3 regions of the Halolactibacillus sp. JCM 19043 genome follow, and region 2 is predicted to be linked to each of the others. Evidence: predicted binding sites of a transcription regulator. Region 2 holds the regulator's gene; each other region holds the start of a gene.
What was found. Region 2 encodes Rex, which represses fermentation and respiration genes when NADH is low (regulators of the CRP and FNR family bind a similar motif). Its sites were predicted from a motif close to TTGTGAAATATTTCACAA; they were not measured.

Region 1 (3,286 bases), on a different contig from region 2:
AGTTAGCAAACCAACCACTTAAGTGTAAGCCCATTAAGTCAGCCACACCGTAACGTGCACCAATTGATACCATCACACCGTGGTATTTACCTTCATAGCCTACTTTTTCGCCACCTGTCATTTCAGCGATAATATTTTTCGCTGCGGTTGTCCCTGTTTGTTCTGCAGCTTCAACGATTTGTGGTGTTGGCTTACCTGGTTCTTCTTCGAAGTACGCTAAGTCACCAACAACATAGACGTTTTTATGAGCTTCTGATTGCATATATTTATTTACTTTTAAGCGGCCTGCGCGCGCTTGTTCTAAATCAAATGATTCTGTATCTGTATTAGCTTTAACCCCAGCAGTCCACGCAAGTGTATATGTTGGGATGACTTCGCCGCTTTGAAGCACGATTTCTGTTTCGCGTACTTCAACGATCGGTGAGTCTTTTAAGATTCTTACGCCATGTTTTTGCAAATAGTGTTCTGCTTTATCTGCATCACGACGCTCTAACATGTTAAGAATCGTCGGTGCTGCTTCAATGACATAAATCGTGATTTCTTCAGGATCAAGTTTATGGTCTTTTGCGAGACGACCTTTCCATTCAAGCAATTCACCCGCAAGTTCGATACCAGTAAAACCAGAACCACAAACAGTGAATGTTAACATGGCGCGGCGTGTTTTTTCATCATGTTCATTTGCTGCACGGTGCACCATTGTTTCAATCTGTTCACGCATTTTAACAGCATCTTCCCATGACCAAAGGGTAAAGCCGTGTTCTTTCACGCCAGGTGTACCAAAGTCATTTGGTTCCCCGCCCATACCTAAGATGAGGTAGTCAAAGTTAAATTCGCCTGTTTCAGTGATCACCTTTTTCTTGTCATGATCAACATGTGTGACGTTGTCTGTGACAAGATTCACTTTTGTTCGGTTAAATAAACGACGCAAGTCGAATTGAATCGCATCAGGCTCCACGCGGTGTGCAGCAACCTCGTGTAATTCTGTCATCATTGTGTGGTACGAGTGACGGTCGATTAGTGTAATCGTCACATCGTCGTCTTTTTTAAACTTCTTAGCTAACTTCTTCGCCGCATGAACACCCGCATACCCGGCGCCAATCAAGACGATATCTTTTTTAGCCATACGCTCACTCTCCTAATATATATATTTGTTTCAAATTAAAAATTTGTTGTGAATACTTGAACAACCGTTACCTATTCTAACGCCATTTTTGTCGGATGTCTAGGGCTTTTGAAAGATTTTATAAGAAAATATATAAAAAGTATAGATTTTCACATACTTATATACATATGTTGAATTGTGTCGACTTAAAAAGTGAGAATCTTCATTAATATGTCATTATTTAAATAATATCAACGATGCGCTCTTTCACTGAATTTATATAGAGAACATAATTAAACGACTCATACGCCCTGATAAGGTTATGAAGATAGCGAGATGGTGATTAAAGCAATTAATTATACAAAATAGTTGTCAAAGTATTCACATTGACAAGAAAAACCGCTAGAATAGTAAAGGAAAACCATCACATAGAGTAGGACTGTCTATTATTTTGGTTATTAGCACGTTTCACGTAAAGCAAATGACTGGCACTTATACAGTCCATTCGTTAAGATATAGACTTGTGATAATATTCACAGAAAAACAGCTACATGAAAGAGGGATGAAGATGATGCGATTGAGACGCAACAAGTTAATGAGTTTGTTACTGTTAACCGTCTTATTGTTATCGGCTTGCGGTAATGATGATGGATTATTAGATAGCCCAATAAAAGAAACAGGTTTTGTGTTAGGGACGGTCGTCAATCTATCGGTGTATGATGAAGGAAAAGAAGCGGCTGTATCAGGTGCCTTTGATTTGATTTCGGACTGGGAAGCAGTATTAAGCGATGAAGTCGCGACATCTGAAGTCAGTGCGATTAACAAAAATGCTGGTAAGGAGCCGGTGAAAGTCTCTGAGCCTGTCTTTAACTTAGTGAAAGAGGCGATTCACTATGGTGAGTTATCTAACGGTGGATTTGATGTGACAACCGGTCCATTAACGAATTTGTGGCGGATCGGTTATGACGATGCTAGAAAGCCGTCTCAAGCAGAGATTGATGATACGTTACCGATCGTGGACTATACGAAGATTGAACTGGATGAAACCAATCAAACGGTCTATTTACCATCAGAAAATATGGAACTTGACCTCGGAGGTATCGCAAAAGGCTTTATTGCCGATGAAGTTGTGAAGTATTTTGACGCGGAAGATGTGACCACAGCGATTATTGACCTTGGTGGTAATGTGTACGTAAAAGGCAACCGACCATCAGGTGAAGAGTGGACAGTTGGTGTTCAAAATCCTTATTTAGGACGTGGACAATTGCTTGGTCGTATTCGGGCAAGTGATCTATCCGTCGTAACGTCAGGTATCTATGAGCGTTATCTAGAAGTTGATGGCGAACAGTATCATCATATCCTTGATCCAAAGACGGGTTACCCATATGATAATGAGATTGCGGGAGTTACAATCGTGAGCGAAACGTCAGTGGCAGGTGATGCGTTATCAACTTCTGTTTTTAGTTTAGGTTTAGATGACGGACTTGCACTTATTGAAACATTGGAAGATGTTGAAGCGGTGTTTGTCACAAAAGATAAACGAATTGTGCTATCCAGTGGATTAACCAATCAATTTGAAGTGTTAAATGAAAATTTTGAAACAAATGAGTCGTGAGAGAAAAAGGAGAGCGAAATATGACGATACCTACATTTTTAAAACTTGTTGAAATCCAAACGAAAATTGCGAGTGTGTTTCCGTTTTTAATTGGAATCTTATTCGTCTGGCTACGCTTTGATAGCTTTGATGTGGTGAATACCTTGATTTTCTTTATCGCGATGTTACTGTTTGATTTAACAACGACGGCGATTAATAATTTTATGGATTATCTAAAAGCAACCTCAGATGAATACCGAAAAGAACGCAACGTTATCGGTCAAGAAAATATTCCGACAACGCTTGTTTTTCAAACGATTATTACCATGCTCGTGATAGCGAGTGGATTAGGTATTTGGTTGACGGTGAGAACGGATTTATTCGTCTTAGTCATTGGGGCTATTTGTTTTGCGATTGGCATTTTTTATACGTTCGGTCCCATCCCCTTGTCACGTATGCCACTCGGAGAAGTTTTCTCAGGCTTTACGATGGGCTTTGGGATTATCTTTTTAGCTGTTTATATTAATGCTTATGACCAAGGTATTGTTCACTTAGGCTTTGACGGCGCAACGTTACAGTTTGAAGCGAAC
Region 2 (3,286 bases):
ACGTATATTGGTCTTACGAAGGAGTGAATAGTTATGCCGAAACGTTACATTGGCATTATCGTTACGTATGTTATTGCTCAGTTTTCTGCTTTTTTTGTTTTAGCACTTGCTGAGTTACAAAATTTTAGTGATAGTTTCACCCAACAACTATTGATTTATTGGCAAGTATTTAGCTTTATTGTGGCGCTACTTGTTTCGTTATTACTACTGAAACGCGAACGTCACTTACCTCGACATCCAGAAAGAACAGATCTACCTCTAACCATCATTTGGTCAATTTCCGGTGTTTTCTTAGCCTTTTTAGGGCAAGCTTTCGCCAATATTATTCAACAGCTTGTCTTTGGTATTACGGAACAATCCCAAAATACGATAGAAATTATGGCGATTGCGTTTAATTTTCCCGTCTTTATTATTGTCGTTAGTGTGATTGGTCCGATTCTTGAAGAATTGATCTTTAGAAAGATTATTTTTGGTGAGATGAATAAACGGACGAACTTTTTAATCGCCGCTTTCGTTTCATCCTTAATTTTTGCGCTTGTTCATGCGGACTTTACACATTTGCTTGTTTATTTTATTATGGGGCTTGTGTTTAGTTTCCTATATGTCCAAACGAAACGTATTATCGTTCCGATTTTTGCTCATGTGGCTATGAATAGTATTGTCGTCCTTATACAATTTACTTACCAACCAGCAGAGCTACAAGAACTATTGGAACAACTAGAACAGCTACAGATTATTATATTTGGGGGGTAACATCATGCGTATTTCACCACTCATGCATGCTTATTTATATTTATTTATCGGTTTATTATTCATCTATTTTGCCTTTGAGGCCATTGAAGATACTGTCTTAAATCCATTAACGATTTTCTTGACCGTCCTCGCCACCTTTGATTTAGGTGCCAGTTATCGATTATTTAAGCTACACGTGAAGATCAAAAACAAGAAAAAAGATCAAAAAAAATAGACGTTTTTACGTCTGATGTTGCTTCAATATGTTTAAAAAAAGAACAGCCCTTATCGGGTTGTTCTTTTTTAATCTTCTGTTATCAAATAAAAGTATAGGCTAGGCCTATTCATTTTAATCACCTATTAAGCGTTAGGATAGTGTTTCATAAAGTATATCAATGATTGTAACTCAACCGATAAATCAATGTGGTGCACACGCACCTCATCTGGTACGGTGATACGCGCCGGTGTAAAGTTTAAAATACCCGTAATGCCAGCAGCGACCAGTCGTTCAGCAATGTTTTGTGCGACTGCACCAGGCACGGTTAAAATAGCCGCTTGCACATCTTCTAAATGGTCTTCCATATCATCGATTGAATAAATCGGTACGCCGCCTGATTCTGTGCCGATTTTATTCGGATCCAGATCAAAGGCCATTTCGATTTTCGTATTATTATTTTTAGTAAAGTTGTAATGCAGAAAAGCTGTTCCTAAATTACCTACCCCAATCAAGGCAACTTTTGTCGTCTCATCTTGATCAAGGGTTTTTCTAAAGAAGCCAAGTAAGTATTCAACATTATATCCGTAACCTTTTTTACCTAATGCGCCAAAATATGAAAAGTCACGACGAATCGTCGCTGAATCAACTTTGACTGCTTCACTTAACTCTTTAGAAGACACGCGTGATTTGCCTTGTAAATGTAAATTATTTAAAAATCGATAATACAGTGGTAACCGTTTCGCGGTTGCTTGTGGAATTTTGTTTTGTGATGCCATTGTCATTCTCCTCTTTTACTAATATCTATCCCTATTCGCTGTAAGTATATATTGATCACTCGTCGATGGTTGTTATCTTTTTTATCTTTATCTTTAGTGTACCAAAAAAAAACTATCTTGTCTGTTTTCTGAATACGACACCTAGTATATACAATTATATCACAAACCCCTAGTAATTTGCTTGCAACATCTCTGCCTGTTGCGATACACTAGCTTAGATGAGGTGAAATAAATGATATTAATGCAAATAAATCAACTAGTAAAGCGTTTTGGTGCTGATACGATTCTAGACAATATTAAACTAGAAATCCAAACGAAAGACCGGATTGCGGTTGTTGGACGTAACGGTGCAGGGAAATCAACGTTACTAAAGATCATGGCAGGTGAATTATCATACGATGAGGGTGAGATTCACCAGGCAAAAGACGTCTCGCTCGGTTATTTATCGCAACATACCGGACTTGAATCAACAGACACCATTTATAATGAAATGCTAACCGTATTTGAAGGATTAATTAATGAAGAACGCGCGTTACGACAAATGGAACAGAAAATGGGCGATCCAGCCTTTATCCAAGATCAACCAAAGTATCAACAATTACTAAATCAGTATGACCAGCGACAAATCGATTTTAAACATAACGGAGGCTACCAATACCAATCAGACATCCGCAGTGTTTTACATGGCATGAACTTTTATGAATCCGACTTTGACACGCTGATTCATACACTGAGTGGTGGTCAAAAGACACGACTGGCTCTCGCCAAATTATTACTACAAAAACCAGATATTTTAATATTAGATGAACCAACAAACCACTTGGATATTGAAACATTAACATGGCTTGAAAACTTCCTGAATAATTATGCTGGGGCGATTGTCATTGTGTCTCACGACCGTTACTTTTTAGATAAAACCGTTAACACGGTCTATGAACTGTCTCGCACACAATCAAAAAAATATCACGGGAATTATTCATACTACTTAGACCAAAAAGCACGTGACTATGAACAAGAATTAAAAATATTTGACAAACAACAAACAGAAATCAAAAAATTGGAAGACTTTGTGCAGAAGAATCTCGCTAGAGCATCAACAACAAAGCGCGCTCAAAGTAGACGTAAACAACTTGAGAAAATGGACAAAATGGATTCACCACAAGGGGATGAGAAAAGTGCGCACTTCTCATTTGACGTAAAGCGCAGAAGTGGGAATGATGTTTTAAAAGTAGACAATCTTAGTTTTTGTTATCCTGATGATCCTACCCCTATTTTTGAAGCTGTTTCATTTAATATTAATCGCGGCGACAGATTAGCACTTGTTGGTCCTAATGGGGTCGGGAAAACGACATTATTAAAAATCCTTATCGGGAAATTAAACGCTTCTAGCGGAGACATTCAGTACGGCGCAAAGCTAGACATTGGCTACTATGATCAGGAACAAACTGAACTTAGTCAACGGAAAACGGTCTTAAATGAATTATGGGATGATTACCCGATGATGAATGAAAAAGATATTCGGACCATCCTTGGTAATTTTTTATTTAGTGGTGATGACGTA
Region 3 (3,286 bases), on a different contig from region 2:
CCGTTCTTTATTCTCATACGGTATGCGGTAAACAAGCTCAAACAATCGAAGGTGAAGAGGGAAGAACTAACAAAAGATGCGACAAATGGCGGTTAAAGACACTGTAGAACCATGAAATGACAAGGGATTTGTCTGAATTAATCCGTAAAAAGGTGGATACATTTTTAATCAAACTATAGTACAATATATGTAAGTTGAAATAGGTAGGTAATGATTAAAGGAGGAGACAGCGATGGGCGAAAGAGATAATGTCAAACGCATTCGATCAAATTATATGAATAAGTACGATGCCAAACAAGAACGTTTCAGAAGAAGACAACGCCTCTTGCGTCGACGTCTCATGGTCTTTGGAATCATCTTCTTTATAACAATTGCCGCTTTTGCGCATGCTTACCTAGAAAAGCAATCACTTTATGCGAAAAAACAACAAGAATATGAACACTTGCAAGAAGAATTAGCCACTCTTCAGGAAGAAGAAACGTCCTTGCAGGAGGAGATTAATCTCTTACAAGATGAAGATTATGTCTTACGTATCGCAAAAACCAACTATTTTCTCACAAAAGAGGGCGAAATCATATTTAAATTAACAGAAGAGACGCCATCTTATTGACATTGTTTTCATTGCCTGGCTATAATATAGCTAGGTATTATATCTTTTTTTAATTCTTAAGGAGGAGCATTTTTTTTATGTCAATCGAAGTAGGCAAAAAGCTGCAGGGTAAGGTAACGGGAATCACAAATTTTGGTGCGTTCGTGGAATTGCCAGAAGGTAAAACAGGTCTGGTCCACATTAGTGAAGTTGCCGATAATTATGTGAAGGATATTAACGAACATTTATCAGTAGGAGACGAAGTGACCGTTAAAGTCCTTAACGTTGAATCTGATGGTAAAATTGGTTTATCGATTAAAAAGGCAAAGGATAACCCGGCACCAACTCGCCGTAAGCCAAATCATAGCCAACAAAAACCAACGCGGGAACGTCCAGAGAATTTCGAGTCGAAAATGAATCGCTTCTTAAAGGATTCAGAAGATCGTCTTGCATCATTAAAGAAACATACGGAATCTAAACGCGGTGGTCGCGGAGCGAAAAGAGGCTAACTCTTACGGTAAGCTTTGAGCTTAAAATATATCAGCCAAGTCATTGTTTCTCTAGTAGAAACAGCGGCGTGGCTGTTTTTATGTGAACTAAGAAGAAAGTCCCGAAAAATGTGTAAAAAATCGCTCGTCTATACTTTTGTGTTTAAAAAGTATAGATATGTGATATAATAAACATGTACGTGTGAACGTACATAAACTATCAAACTTAGGGGGAATTTCACATGAAATTCAAATTATTTTTAGCGATGATTTTATCTGTCGCACTTCTAGCTGCCTGTGGTTCAGACGATACAAGCTCTGATGACACGACAGACGAAGGTGCAGACACAACAACAGCAGCGTCATTTGCCGATGACGGTGAAGCACTGAAAGAAACAGCATCAGAAAACGGTACATGGATCATTATCCCAACACAAGACATGACAGTGGAGGGTGAACTTGTGGTTGCGGGTGAATTCCGTGATGGCGGCGAAGAAGATGGCGACATCTACCGTAAAATCGCAGCTTACACGCAAGATGATGAGCGTAACATTATTGACCAATGGACAATTACAACCGATCGTTTAGTTGTTCAAAGTGAAAACTTAAACTTCCAAGGTGGTATCCTTGAAGGTGATGTGTATGTTGAAGCTAACGGTTTCCAATTACACGAAACAGCAACTGTAACAGGTAACGTTGTCTTTGCGAATGCCGACTACGAAGCATCAGCTGCTTTAGATGGTACGGTTGAAGGCGAAGTATCAGTAGAAGAATAATCAATAAAAGTATTAAATGAAGAGCTTGGGGCTTCCTAAGCTCTTTTTAATTATTATTTTATCGTCTTTGTAAAACTTCATTATTAAAACAAGCATCCACAATCAAAAGAGATTGTGGACGCTTGTTTTGGTTAGAGTGAGTTAATTATTTATCGAATATAACTTATAAAGTGCGCTCTAACATATCGGTGATAATGTGTTTAAGGGTTGCTTTATAGTCACCTTCTGGTAACTTGCTTAAAGTGTTTAAAGCTTTTTTAGTGTAGCGTGCTGCCAGTTTTTGTGCAGCGATCACACCGCCTGTTTGATCAATAAGAGCTTTTAGCTCATGAATGGTCTCATCGCTAAAGGGTGTCTCTTTGTTTAGTAAGGCTCCCACCTTTTCTGGTTGTTGTTGGTAACTATAAATCAGTGGTAACGTATAAATACCTTGTCGAATATCAGCCATGACGGGTTTACCGACGTCTTTTGCATCACCTTTAACATCTAAAATATCATCAATGATTTGAAACGCCATCCCGATATATTTCCCCATATTATACGCACGCTGTCTATCGCGTAATGAGGCCCCACTTTCAGTAGCGCCGGTATAACAGCTTACCGCAAAGAGTTGCGCTGTTTTACCCGAAATACGTGATAGATAGCTCTTTACACTCTTCGGTGGAGTGAAGCGAGACTCTAACTGATCAAGTTCACCGATTAAGACTTTTTCCATACTACGGGCATTGTAATTGAGTAAGTTTAATTCTTCGGTATACTGTGACAACATGTTAAAGCAAATAGAAAAGAGATAGTCCCCGGCATAAATCGCATAGCGATTATCTTTTACTGTGTGTAAGGTAGGGATTTGTCGTCTTGTATCGGCTTGGTCAATCACATCATCATGGATAAGTGTGGCCATATGGAGGGTTTCTAATGCTGCCGCAAAAGCAATTGATTTATCACGGTCGTATTGATTCCCCATTTGACTTGTGAGTAAGGCAAAGACCGGACGTAGCATTTTGCCGTGATTATTCGTCACCTTTTTAATTTGTGCTTCAATTTGTTTGTTTTTTATTCGTATATGTTGACTGATTGTCTCTTCTACTGCCCGAAGATCATCGATGAGCGCCTCGTTATTTTGCCAAATCTGATAGGTAGTCATAATCTAACCTCTTTCATATCATCTATTTCAAGTGTTTTTAAGTCCATATAATAGTGCAGACGTTCGACGCGATGTAATAAATAGTGAGCGGCAATACCGGTCGCAATGCCTGTTAAAATACCGATTAGCGATAACACGGGTAAATAAAGCATCACACTAAAGGTATTGGCGACAAGACTAGCGACGACTAACTGACCGATGTTATGAAAAACAGCGCCAGTCGCGCTCACACCAATAATGCTGACTTTTGGTAAGTGTTTAACAAACAGCATCCCTAGAAAGCTTGCGA

Region 1: a site for Rex is predicted at 1,472-1,489, ahead of JCM19043_RS08320 (FAD:protein FMN transferase). Genes of this name have one in related genera too.
Region 3: a site for Rex is predicted at 1,256-1,273, ahead of JCM19043_RS08345 (polymer-forming cytoskeletal protein). Genes of this name have one in related genera too.

The regions. Positions count from the first base shown of each region.
Region 1 covers NZ_BAXD01000014.1:23,669-26,954, reverse strand. The annotation lists gene JCM19043_RS08325 (NAD(P)/FAD-dependent oxidoreductase) at 1-1,123, opposite strand, end outside; gene JCM19043_RS08320 (FAD:protein FMN transferase) at 1,680-2,717, shown strand; gene menA (1,4-dihydroxy-2-naphthoate polyprenyltransferase) at 2,738-3,286, shown strand, end outside.
Region 2 covers NZ_BAXD01000020.1:4,887-8,172, reverse strand. The annotation lists gene JCM19043_RS10145 (CPBP family intramembrane glutamic endopeptidase) at 34-753, shown strand; gene JCM19043_RS10140 (DUF4305 domain-containing protein) at 758-967, shown strand; gene JCM19043_RS10135 (redox-sensing transcriptional repressor Rex) at 1,093-1,725, opposite strand; gene JCM19043_RS10130 (ABC-F family ATP-binding cassette domain-containing protein) at 1,958-3,286, shown strand, end outside.
Region 3 covers NZ_BAXD01000014.1:28,557-31,842, reverse strand. The annotation lists gene yabQ (spore cortex biosynthesis protein YabQ) at 1-96, shown strand, start outside; gene JCM19043_RS08355 (septum formation initiator family protein) at 233-610, shown strand; gene JCM19043_RS08350 (S1 domain-containing RNA-binding protein) at 688-1,098, shown strand; gene JCM19043_RS08345 (polymer-forming cytoskeletal protein) at 1,320-1,853, shown strand; gene JCM19043_RS08340 (polyprenyl synthetase family protein) at 2,017-2,997, opposite strand; gene JCM19043_RS08335 (Gx transporter family protein) at 2,994-3,286, opposite strand, start outside.